Regions from separate parts of the Lysinibacillus phoenicis genome, predicted to be linked through region 1. Evidence: riboswitches for the same ligand, from Rfam matches in the RefSeq annotation. Region 1 holds a riboswitch; each other region holds the start of a gene.

Region 1 (4,207 bases):
CCGCGACTACAGTTAAATGTAGAGTTTGAATTAAGTCCATAAGCTGGAGTTGATGCTGTATATCTAAATGATTCGTCGGCTCATCTAATATCAATACCTTAGCTTGTTGTGCCAGAGCACGTGCAACCATTACGCGCTTTTTCTCTCCACCGGAAAGAGAGCTAAAGCTTCGTTTCTCCAAATGTGAAATACCAGTTTGTAGAAGAGCATCTGCCACAATTCGGAAATCTTGTTCTTGATCAAGCTCCAATAGTTTTTTATGTGGCGTTCTTCCCATACTGACTAAATCATGTACTGTGAAGTCAAATAAAACAGGTGTTTCTTGACTAACAACGGCTAAATTTTTAGCAATCGATTTACTTGATTGCTTTAAAATATCTTGTTCGTTTAATAATACCGTACCACTTTCCGGTTTTAGCAGACGATACATATTTTTTAGCAATGTGGATTTGCCGCTACCATTAGGGCCAATGAGTCCAACAAGTTGTTTTTCTTTTATTTGAATACTTACTTCATGTAGTATACGCTCATCGTAAATGGAGAATGATAGCTGCTTTGCTTCTAATGTCATATAAGTTAGTCTCCTTCACCGAAAGAATAATTGTTACGACGGAGTAGCCAAATAAAAAATGGTCCTCCACAAAAGGCCGTTATAATACCAATTGGCATTTCTTGAGGTGCGATGATTATTCGGGCAAAAGCATCTGCCCACACTAAAAAGATTCCTCCAATTAAAGCACTAATAGGTATCACATATTTATAGTTTGACCCCACAATTAACCGAACGATATGTGGAATGATTAATCCCACAAATCCAATAGAGCCACTGACTGCGACAAGTACACCAGTTAACAACGAAACAAGTAAAATGAGCTGAATACGAAATTGCTGTAAATTAACCCCTAACGTTACAGCTGCCTCTTCCCCTAGTAATAATAAATTTAAATTTCGATAGTGTAGCCATAGTAGCCCAAATACGAGGAAGAATATGAAAGCCGGGATTACAATATTATTCCACTTGGCTCCAGCTAGACTCCCTAGCATCCAAAACATAACAGCCTTTAAAGCCCCTTCTTGTTTCGACATCATCAAAATGAAATTGGAAACGGCCGTTAAAATAAAGGACACAGCCATCCCCGCCAATAACAAGCGAAAAATTGAGACACGACCACCAACTCGTGATAAGAAAAATACGAGCGCAATGGCAAGTAATGACCCTAAAAATGCAGATACAGAAAGAGCATAGATTCCTAAAAATGAAAAGGCACCTAAAATAATTACTGAGGTCGCTCCAACAGCTGCACCTGACGAAATCCCTAATATATAAGGGTCAGCAATGGAATTTCTCACAAGTGCCTGAATTGCTGCCCCAGCAATAGCTAGACCAGCTCCAACAATAGCTGCGAGTAAAACACGTGGTGCTCTTATTTGCCAAATAATGATTTCCTGTGAGCGACTCCAGTCTTGCTCTATGCCATTTTGTATAATGGGGATTTTAGAAAGAATAACTTTCCATACATAGAAGGGTGTAACTGATACAGACCCAACCATAACGGCTATTGTCATAGAAACGATTAATACGAAGAAAAGTATTAAGGAAAAAAACATAAATTTTTTATTCATCCGTTTAAAGCTCCTACTAAGTATTGATGGATGAAGCAATAAAAAAAGGTATTCCATACGAAAATACGCATAGAAATACCCTAGATTAAACAAAGTCAGAAAATATCCAGCTATTGTCCGTAATTGCTTGCATCCTCGTGGGCATTACAGGTATTACTAATGGCAGGTCTCCTGGCTTCGAATCAGCATCCTATAATGGCCTTCCCATACTAACACAGTGGCAAAAAATATTATAAGACTCCTCGTTACAGTTGCGGGACAGCGTCGGACTTCCACCGACTTCCCTTTTAAGTGACATTCAAAAAATATCACACCAATAGTACTTAAAGTTATAAAATTGTGACGATTCTATCATACATTTTTATAATTAGTTAGTCTACACTATAATTGAGTTAACTTAAAACTATAATAAGGTTGACACAATTATATTCGTTTTTTACACTAGCAGTAAGAAGGTTTATAACGAGGTGAAATTTATGGCTACTGCTACACAACAGAGTCATCATAAATTAAGAACTATTGACATTACCTATATTGGGTTATTCTCAACACTTATGATGATAGGGGCTAATATTACCTCCTTTGCCCCATTTATGATGGTGGGTGGTGTACCGATTACACTACAAACGTTTTTTGCTATTTTAGCAGGACTGGTTCTTGGTAGCAGAAAGGGTGCGCTCGCCTGTACAGTTTATATGTGCATAGGATTAGCAGGAGCGCCTGTTTTTGCTCGTTTTGGTGGGGGAGTTGGACAAATTTTAAGCCCTACCTTTGGGTTTATTATTACATTTATTGGAGCAGCATTTGTTGCAGGACTAATTGTAGAACGAAGTGCAACAAAGAAAAGCTATATTGCGGCAGCGTTAATCGCAACTGCGCTTAATTATTTCCTAGGGACAAATTGGATGTATTTTGCCTACAAACTATGGGCAAGTGCACCAGAGGTCTTTTCATATAAACTAGCTTGGCTCTGGATGATCCCCCCACTACCAAAAGATTTTATCTTAGCGATTTTCGCTGGCATCTTCGCCTATCGATTACAAAAAACATTGAAAATCATGCCCATTCAATAAATAATTCCTCACATCTTTCTTGTTAGATGAAAGATGTGATTTGATTTTTGGTAGTAGATCATGTCCATTATTTCTGCACATTTATTTGCTACAGTATTAGCAAATAGTGAGGAGGATATGACATGATATTCAAACAAAAATGGTCAATGGCACTACTATCAGTATTAGCTTTACTTACTTTATCTGCTTGTACGGAGGATCAAACGAAGCCTGCGTCTACATCTAATCATACGACTGAAGAAATGGATCATTCGACAATGAACCATTCAAGTTCAGGCGAAGTACCAGCTACATTAAAAATTGCTGAAAATCCGAAGTTTCCTGTAGGAAGTACAGCTATTATTACGAACGGGCATATGGACGGTATGAAAGGTGCAGAAGCAGAAATAGTCGGGGCCTATGATACGACTGCTTATGTTATTTCCTATGAACCAACTACAGGTGAAGAACCTGTTAAAAATCATAAGTGGGTCATTCACGAAGAATTAATTGATCCCGAAGAAGCACCTCTGGCTCCTGGTACAGAAGTAAAAACGGATGCAGCGCATATGGAAGGTATGGAAAATGCGCTTGTCCATATTGAAGAGGCTGTACAAACAACTGTTTATATGGTGGATTACACTTCCACTTTAAATGGTGAGGCAGTAAAAAATCATAAATGGGTAACAGAAGAAGAGTTAACTTCAAAATAATTTAAACAACCTCTCCCAGTAGGTATGGTAGAGGTTGTTTTCTAGTTTTTATGTTCAAGTGTTGCGGACTTATGCCATTTATAACCGATACCCCATACTGTTTGTAAATAATCATCCGCAGGGAAGCCGCTTTTTCTTAATTTTTCTCGTAAATTACGCACATGTGAATCAATCGTACGATCTTCAATCATTACATTATATCCCCAAACTGTGTTGATAAGATGTTCTCTGGAAAATACTTTATTTTGATGATTTAAAAATAAGGCTAGCATGGAAAATTCCTTTGGTGTTAATGAGATTGCCTTTTGTTGAAAATAAAGTTCAAACGCTTCCTTATCTAATCGTAGCCCCTCAAAGCATATAACTTTTTCATCTATTTTCGCCCTTCTTAATACCGCATGTATACGCGCTAATAACTCTTCCTCATCAAAAGGCTTTAAAATATAATCATCAGCACCCATGTTTAAGCCTTTTACAATATCAGCATGCTCTCCTTTTGCCGTAAGCATAATAATAGGCACATCCCAAAACTTCCTAATTTCCTGGCAAGCTTGCCACCCATCCATCTCCGGCATCATAATATCCAACAGAACTAAATCCACATGCTCTTCTTCTAAATAATCGAGTCCTTCTAGAACGGACGACATGGCTCTACAATGAAAAGTAGGCTCTAAGTAAAGGGTCAATAAATCTAACATTCTTGGCTCATCGTCTATGCATAAAATAGTCTTCATTCGCTTCTACTCCCTTAAACAATAATTCAAAAGTAGTCCCTTTATTGATTTCACTGCTAACCTTCACTTTCCCCCCATGTGCCTC
Region 2 (4,207 bases), 2.5 Mb from region 1:
TTTATATTTAGGGTACGCCCAGCTAAAGCGGACATCATCCCAGTTTAAAATATTGGAGGAGCGCCCATTAACGATACCTGTAGAACGGTTAGGTGCTTCCTTATCCATAATTTGTCGTTTCGTAATCGTTGTCATTGTTTTTTCCTCCTAGCTTGCACAAGACTCACATTCTAATAATTCTACTGATGTGGAGCGTACATAATAGGTCGTTTTCACACCACTTGCCCAAGCATTCATATGCAGTGCCAGTAAATCCTTTGCTTTAATCGTATTTTGAACATATAAATTTAGTGAAATGCCTTGGTCAATGTGGCGAGCACGGGCTGCATTTTGTTTGATTGTCCAATTTTGATCGATGAAATAAGCTGATTTATAGTACCAAGTCGTTACGGGTGATAAATCTGGTACCGTTACAGGAATTTTGTAATCCTTCTTCTCTTCTGAGTAGCTCTTTTGGAAAATCGGATCAATTGACGCCGTACTTCCTGCTAGAATCGATGTCGATGAGTTAGGGGCTACTGCCATAACATAGCCATTTCGCATTCCCTCTTTCGCCACTGCCTCACGTAAAGCATTCCATTTGTCGCTATTATAGCCGCGCTTTTCAAAATAGGCACCTGTTTGCCAATCAGAGCCCTCGAATAATGGATACGCTCCTTTTTCGCTTGCTAAAGCGTTAGAGGCACGAATTGTTAGGTAGGCGATGTCCTCATAAAGCTTGTCCGCAAATTCTACAGCTTCATCTGATTCCCACTGAATTTCCTTTAAGGCTAATAAATGATGCCAGCCAAATGTGCCAAGTCCAATACCACGGTAGCGTAGGTTCGTACGCTCTGCTTGTTTCACAGGGATAGTATTTAACGCAATAACATTATCAAGCATACGTACTTGAATCGGAATTAACCGCTCTAAGACATTAGCAGGCACGGCTCTTCCTAGATTAATAGAGGACAAGTTACAAACCACAAAATCTCCAGGCTTGCGACGAGTCACGATAACATCGTCTTCTAATGTAATGGATTCAAACTCCGTCGCTGACATATTCTGGAATATTTCTGTACACAAATTCGAACTATAAATCATTCCTTCATGCTTATTCGGATTCATGCGGTTCACTTCATCTCGGTAAAACATGAATGGAACGCCAGTTTCGAGTTGTGAGCGCATAATACGCTTCATAATATCGATGGCTGGTACTACTTCACGGCTTAATAATGGATTAGCAATACATGCTGCATATTTCGTGCGGAAGGAGCCATTGCCCTTTGTTTCATCGTAGAAATCCTCTAAAGAGAAGCCCATCACTTCACGTACTTCATGTGGATCAAATAAGTGCCATTCTCCACGGGCTTCTACTTTTTCCATAAATAGATCTGGTAAACATAGCCCTGTGAAAATATCATGGGCACGTAGTCGTTCATCACCATTGTTTAAGCGTAAATCTAAAAACGTAAAGACGTCCTTATGCCAAACATCAAGATAAACCGCGATGGCTCCTTGACGTTGCCCTAGCTGATCGACAGAGACAGCCGTATTATTGAGCTGCTTAATCCACGGTAGCACACCACTTGATGCACCTTTGAAGCCTTTAATGGACGAGCCACGGCTACGAATTTTGCCCATGTAAACGCCTATACCACCACCATATTTAGACAATGTTGCGACATCCGTATTCGTATCGTAAATGCTTTGTAGGCTGTCATCCACTGTATCGATGAAGCAACTTGAAAGCTGACCATGTGTCTTACCAGCATTTGATAGTGTCGGTGTTGCAACAGTCATATATAAATTACTCATCGCCCAGTAAGCTTCTCGCACTTTTTCTAGACGATTTTCTGTTTCATCCTGCATTAATGTCATGGCTATGACCATCCAACGCTCTTGTGGGAGCTCTACAGGTGTTTTTGTATAATCACGTACAACATAACGATCCATTAATGTCTTCAAGCCAATATACGTGAATAGCTCGTCACGACTAGGTTCTAAATAGCTGGCTAATTGTTGAAGCTCCTGCTCACTATATTTTGTTGTTAGGCTTTCATGATATAAGCCCGCTTCAGTGTAGTGTGCAAGATGAGCTGAAAATTCTTGATAAACATCCTTTGGTGAAACGCCACGTCGCGTTGCAAATTGATCGTATAATTTTTCTAAATAAATGTGTGCAGCCACAAATGTCCAATAGGGCTCTTCCTCATCAATTAGGCTAAGTGTTTGTAAAATCATCGCATCCGCCCATGCTTCAAAAGTGGCATTGTCGTTTTTTCGTAGCCAACGATCCGATAACCTTACAAAGCTTTCAAGTTCATCCTCCGTGTAACTATTTTTTAACTTAGCTAGTTGCTGTTCGATTTGAATTGTCATGTACACATTCTCTCCCTTTCTTTCTCCAAGCAACACAAAAAGCGATCACGCAACATCTATCGGTTACGTGATCGCTGTAAAATCGGAAATGGAAATGAAGGACGTGCACACAAAGAAGTGAACAAATCTCTCGCCTCCACTTCTCAATCCCCGAAGAATGTGTTGCTGTCTTGAACATCTCGGCAGGTCTCCTGGCTCATGCTTCCTCCAAATAATCACCTTCCCGTTTTTTCAACAGTGGTCTCTTGATTATTTGTCAGCACTTACAGTTGCGGGGACAGCTTCGGCTTAAGATGACTCTTGTTCCGAATTCCCTTTTAAACCATATTGGTACCGCTTGTCCAAATACTATATATTGTGTTTTAACTCCTAAACAAATCTAACATATTGTGTTTCGTGTTGCAATAGGTGTTTCGTACCTTGCGATTTTTAAGGCAGCCCTTTTGCTCGAAACAAGCCCTATTACGGTGCAGTTTTGCGTAGTTTTTCAAAATTTCTTTGGAAAAAATTTTGTGCCTGCTGCTCTTTTTTAGGATCGATGCCAAGCAAAATGACCGAACAAGGACCTGCTGATTTGGTCAGATCAAGCGAACTTTCAACTTGTTGCTGTCCAAAAAGACGCGCTAATTCGCCTTGTAGCCCCTTTGACCCGACTGGCCAAACTTGCTGCACGATATCCGCCTGCCATGCCTGAAAAATGGGCTGAAGCTGTGCAACGTCTTCTGGATGCGCTAACACTTCTTCCCCTACAAGCGGCAAGCCATAAGTGTACCAGCTGAGCTGTTCATGGTCAAATGGTTGACGTTGTTGTATTTCCCCAAGCATCGTAATGGCTACACCTGACTGTAGCGTGGGCATATTCGATTCCGTACTTCCTGCGATTGCAGGACAGGCTATACCAGTTTCCTCAAACACCTGTTGAATACCTCTTTCATAACGTGTCCATGCCGTATCACCAGAGAAATTAGCGAGTAAAACTTGGCAAGGTAATGCCTGTGCCGCAAGCTGCTCTAAAAATGTCACACGTGCTGTCATGTAAGCTGTTAGTTGGTCAGATGCTGACACTACATCTTGTGGCTTTTCCCCAATGGCTGCCGCATTATCCATTGTCACAATGAACGTGCCCACTTTCATAGCATTTCTCATTGAACGCGACCTTCCTTACGCAAAAAGACCTTTGATAAAACAGGCATCACTACTGCAACAATGACTAGGTTAATAACAGTTGCCATAAGAATGCTACCTAATGCACCCCAGAAAAAGGCGGGGCTAATTAAAAAATAAAACGGTAATGGTGCCACAATGCCATTCAATACGAGTGCCACTGGCCATTTCCAAACATGTAGACCTTTTCTATGCATTACGCCAAAGATCCACACGACGATGAACATTTCGATCGCGATGATAAGATGTAGTGGTCCTAATGGAAATCCAGCAGTCAACGCTGTAATAAAATGACCGATAAATCCAGCAAGACCTGCAAAAAATGGGGATAAAAAGACTACGCCCAAAAAGGCAGGAGCCGAGTCGAGTGCAGCAGTCGAAATAAATGCCGGCACCTTAATAACTGCCCCTACTGCACAAATGGCTGCTACCATTGCTGTCAATATCCAATTCCTTAATCTTTGTCGATCCATTCCATGTCCTCTTTTCTGTAGTATGTTTACCTCACTTCAGCTGTTCGGCAAGTCCGTACCAAATACGTACAACTTGCTCGGCTTCAATGAATAAAGCCTGATATAAACGACCACATGTATCGCGTAAGAGTCGCGCTTGTTTGTCTATTGGCACAACACCGCGCCCCATATCGTTAACAATGAGCGCTAGCATACAGTGCTGTTCAAGC
Region 3 (4,207 bases), 1.7 Mb from region 1:
AAGGATTTGATGTAACAAATCTTGAAGGCGGCATGCTTGCATATGATGGAGAATTAGAATTTAAATAATGTGATACGTAAAAAGAAAGAGTGCCTACTCTTTCTTTTTTAGCTCTATTCTTTTAATGAATTCATAATGTAACCAAAGTTTTCTGCAAAATTGTTATAAAGATTCACATTTTTTTGTCCTTTAATCTTTGCAGCATAACTGGCAAAGTTCAAACCAGCCCCGTAAACTTGTAGTGCACCATTCGCAAGATCCCCCTTTTGGAGAAGCTCAATACCATCCTTTAAAAAATTGTCACTTTCATCAAAGTGACACTCCGTAATGTATTTATGTCCGCTATGAAATAATTTTAAATTTTTTATAATTGTATGTGCTGTTTCTTCGCTGATAGATGCGTCGATGTCCATTAATAACTGATTAATTGGTTTTACGAGCTGGGCATACAGGCTATCATGAGTTTCACATGTTTCAGCAATGGCGTTTCTTAATTCTTTTGCATTCATCGTATCTTCTCCTTTTTCATCATTTAGATTATTGAATAATTTACCTCATTTTTTCAAAGACAAACTCTCCTGAATTTTCAGAAATATGTTATGATAACATGAAATGAAGGAGGGATTTTGTATGTTTCGATCAATAGCACCCCCAACAATGTCTTTACATTAGAATCTACTGTTTAGGCATCCGATAACTGATTGCTCATTCTTATTAGATTCTACTGTATAGGCTCAAACTATATGCGTAGAAAGTAGGAATTTTTAATGAGCGGAAAATTAGCATTTGTATTATCTATGGTTATTTTTGGTGCTGTCGGTGTTTTTGCAAGGTATATTCCTTTAGCTTCTAGTGAGATTGCCTTTTGGATGAGTGGCATTGGTGCTTGTTTTTTACTAGTAATTTTTATTTATAAAAAGGAAAGCTTTGCAAGAAGCGCTATTGTCCTGAATAAATGGCCGTTATTAATTTCAAGTGTTGCTTTATGTGGAAATTGGATATTTTTATTTCAGGCGTATAAGGAAACGACCATTGCTAATGCTGCCCTAAGTTATTATTTTGCACCCGTATTGGTCATCTGTTTATCGCCTATTATTTTAAAAGAAAAGCTAGTTGCAAGAAAAATAGTTTATGTTGGTGTAGCACTTATCGGTCTTTTTTTGATAATGCAAAGTCAGAACGCAGAAAATAGTGGACACTTAATTGGTATTGTCTATGGTCTGATTGCGGCATGCTTTTACACCCTACTAACATTTACAAATAAAAATATTCGCGGGTTAAAGGAACCACATAATACGATTATCCAACTCTGTTTAGCTGCATTTTTCCTCAGCCTCTATATTGTAGGAACGACGGGTTTTCAGGTGATGCAAATAAATTTTGCTTCTATTCTATTACTCATCGTATTGGGCATTGTCCATGCAGGTATAGGGTTTTATTTATTCTTTTTAGGCATGTCACAGCTAAAAGGTCAAAGTATAGCTATTCTTAGCTATATTGATCCACTGACATCATTAGTGATCTCCACGATGATTATTGGAGAAAAAATGACGCTGCTACAACTAATAGGAGCCATTCTCCTATTAGGCTCCACATTACAAAGTGAAATCGAAAAAGTGTAAAAGGGTTTGACAGGAAGAATAAGCTGTCGTAGATTTAAAGTAATTTAATAAAAGCATTAGGTGCCCAAAGGGGAGAATAGGGAATAAAGTGAAAATCTTTAGCGGACCCGCCACTGTATAAGGGAGTTCTATAGTAAATACCACTAGCGCGTTGCTGGGAAGGTGCTGTGGAATGCTGAACTTGAGCCAGGAGACCTGCCTATTTGCTTTAAAAGGTATGGATGATGGAAAAGTCTGTAGTTTATTTGTTGTGACGATAAACTACAGGCTTTTTCTTTTTGTCTTAAAAGGAAAGGAGAAATTATCATGCAATTACTACAAAACACGTTACAAAACATCCAAGGTGCTGACATGAAAACGAGGGAGCAAGCAAGAAAGCGTATAGATGCTCTCTGTAAGCCCCCTGGTAGTTTAGGAAAACTAGAGTCCATTGCTGTGCAGCTTTCTGGGATAACTGGACAATTATATCCGCTCGTTGATAAAAAGGTCATTATTGTCTGTGCTGCTGATCACGGTGTTTGTGAAGAAGGTGTAACCACGAATCCACAAGATGTTACGGTCTTTCAAACATTAAATTTCCCTCAAGGTGGTACAGGCGTTTGTGCAATTGCAAACATTACCAATGCCAAGGTTGTCACAGTAGATGTAGGGGTGAAAGAAGAGATTCCACACGGTGCAGGTGTCATCATCAATAAAATAAAGTACGGTACAGACAATATTGCAAAAGGACCTGCCATGTCTAAAGAGGAAGCCATTCAAGCAATTGAAGTAGGAATTCATGTGGCGACAGAGGAAATAGCAAAAGGGGCTAATGTACTTGGCACAGGTGAAATGGGCATTGGTAATACAACACCTAGTGCTGCTATTTTAGCTGTATTGACTGGATGTGATCCAATTGAAGTAACAGGGTTTGGGGCAGGTGTAGGCAATGGTGGCATTGCTCATAAAGCAGCGGTTATTAAAAAAGCTATTGAGGTCAATCAACCAGACCCTCAAGACGGTTTAGATGTATTAGCTAAAGTCGGGGGCTTAGAGATAGGGGCCATGGCTGGTATCATACTAGGGGCAGCTGTCCATCGTAAGCCGGTTGTGATTGATGGTTTTATTTCAACTATTGCCGCACTTATCGCATATAAGCTTGAACCGAAAGTAAAAGATTATATTATCCCTTCCCATGCTTCAGAGGAACCGGGTGCTAAAATTGCCGCAGCGTTACTCGGCATTGAACCAATGCTACATATGAACATGCGCTTAGGAGAAGGCTCTGGTGCCGCCTTAGCTTTTCCCATTTTAGATGCAGCCTGCTCCATGATGAACAATATGGTGACGTTAGAGGAAGCGATGCAACTATTAGCTAAATAAAAAAGGAATAAGCCTGTATAGTTCCAATACTATTTGGGCTTATTCCCCACTCATTATGCTCGATTTAGCTTACGTAAAGGCAAACGCCATTTCATCATATAGGAAAGAATGCGTAACACTGTGATGATGGCGAATAAAATATAAAGGAAGATGTCTCCTGTAAACACTTCAAATCCAATAATTAGCCCTGCAAGTGCAGCCCAAACACCATACACCTCATCTCGTAGAACTAATGGTTTACGTCTAGCCAATAAATCACGCACAATGCCGCCACCCGAACCAGTTAAGACAGCAGCTACTATCACAGCACTAATAGGCATATCTAGTTTCACGGCATACAACGCACCTTGAATTGCAAATGCTGATAAGCCAATCGCATCTGTGAAGTTACCCCAACGATGCCAATGCTGAATCAAATGATGAGGGAAAATAAAAAATATAGTAATCGCTGCTAACGCAATTTGAAACATCATATCCTGCCCCCATAAGGTCGTGACAGGTAGTCCAATAAGTAAATTTCGAATAGCCCCTCCGCCAAAAGCAGTTACAATTCCGAGTATATAGACGCCGAATAAATCGTATTCTTCTTCCATGGCAATAATTGCCCCAGAAATAGCAAAGGCAATTGTTCCGATAATACTAAAAACCTCCCAAGCCATTCCTTTCACCCCTTCTATTAATAAATAAACTTCTTTTTATGTTAAAAGACTTTTCTTGTAACAAAATCTATGGATTTATGAGCCAAATTCAGTCATTAAACACGCTTCTTGAAACAAGTCCGCACATTAGCTTAGCGTAAAATGCGCTTAGAAACAATAGGCAAGTTTTGCAGGTACACATACAAATTGTTAAGATGATAATGAAATAAAGAAAAAGATCTGTCATGAGCGTTGATATACCAGTAGTTGATTAGCAAATTCTAGAGAGAGTTAGTTCAATTTAGATCATAAAAATCTTACTGATTGAAATGCGGGACAACGGTGAAATGGAGAAGAAAAGAATGACGTTTACATCTAACTTATCAGTACAAACGCTATCATTAGCAGCACAAATAGAGGAGCGAGTTCGACCTTATCATGCAAAGGTCGAAGAAATGGCATTTTATAATCAACAGAAGGTGCTAGCAGCTTTCAGAAAGCATCAAGTAAGTGATTATCATTTACATCCATCAAACGGCTATGGCTATGATGATGAGGGACGCGATAATCTAGAGCGTGTTTATG

The links. Region 1 has a riboswitch for cobalamin ahead of ABC382_RS18115 (FecCD family ABC transporter permease). Riboswitches for the same ligand answer to the same signal wherever they lie in the genome.
Region 2: linked by a shared signal. The riboswitch ahead of ABC382_RS05665 (ribonucleoside-diphosphate reductase subunit alpha) and the one ahead of ABC382_RS18115 (FecCD family ABC transporter permease) in region 1 are both predicted to bind cobalamin.
Region 3: linked by a shared signal. The riboswitch ahead of cobT (nicotinate-nucleotide--dimethylbenzimidazole phosphoribosyltransferase) and the one ahead of ABC382_RS18115 (FecCD family ABC transporter permease) in region 1 are both predicted to bind cobalamin.

Annotation. Positions count from the first base shown of each region.
Region 1 is NZ_JBDFMP010000002.1:3,327,868-3,332,074, reverse strand. Features, by position in the region: gene ABC382_RS18120 (heme ABC transporter ATP-binding protein) at 1-571, opposite strand, end outside; gene ABC382_RS18115 (FecCD family ABC transporter permease) at 577-1,623, opposite strand; cobalamin riboswitch at 1,768-1,956, opposite strand; gene ABC382_RS18110 (biotin transporter BioY) at 2,100-2,696, shown strand; gene ABC382_RS18105 (YdhK family protein) at 2,819-3,388, shown strand; gene ABC382_RS18100 (response regulator transcription factor) at 3,430-4,122, opposite strand; gene ABC382_RS18095 (HAMP domain-containing sensor histidine kinase) at 4,094-4,207, opposite strand, start outside.
Region 2 is NZ_JBDFMP010000002.1:845,157-849,363, forward strand. Features, by position in the region: gene ABC382_RS05660 (ribonucleotide-diphosphate reductase subunit beta) at 1-135, opposite strand, end outside; gene ABC382_RS05665 (ribonucleoside-diphosphate reductase subunit alpha) at 148-2,361, opposite strand; cobalamin riboswitch at 2,525-2,714, opposite strand; gene ABC382_RS05670 (hypothetical protein) at 2,824-3,507, opposite strand; gene ABC382_RS05675 (ECF transporter S component) at 3,504-3,998, opposite strand; gene ABC382_RS05680 (bifunctional adenosylcobinamide kinase/adenosylcobinamide-phosphate guanylyltransferase) at 4,030-4,207, opposite strand, start outside.
Region 3 is NZ_JBDFMP010000002.1:1,643,392-1,647,598, reverse strand. Features, by position in the region: gene ABC382_RS09940 (rhodanese-like domain-containing protein) at 1-68, shown strand, start outside; gene ABC382_RS09935 (hypothetical protein) at 114-509, opposite strand; gene ABC382_RS09930 (DMT family transporter) at 768-1,622, shown strand; cobalamin riboswitch at 1,664-1,839, shown strand; gene cobT (nicotinate-nucleotide--dimethylbenzimidazole phosphoribosyltransferase) at 1,929-2,984, shown strand; gene ABC382_RS09920 (trimeric intracellular cation channel family protein) at 3,038-3,643, opposite strand; gene ABC382_RS09915 (methionine gamma-lyase family protein) at 3,985-4,207, shown strand, end outside.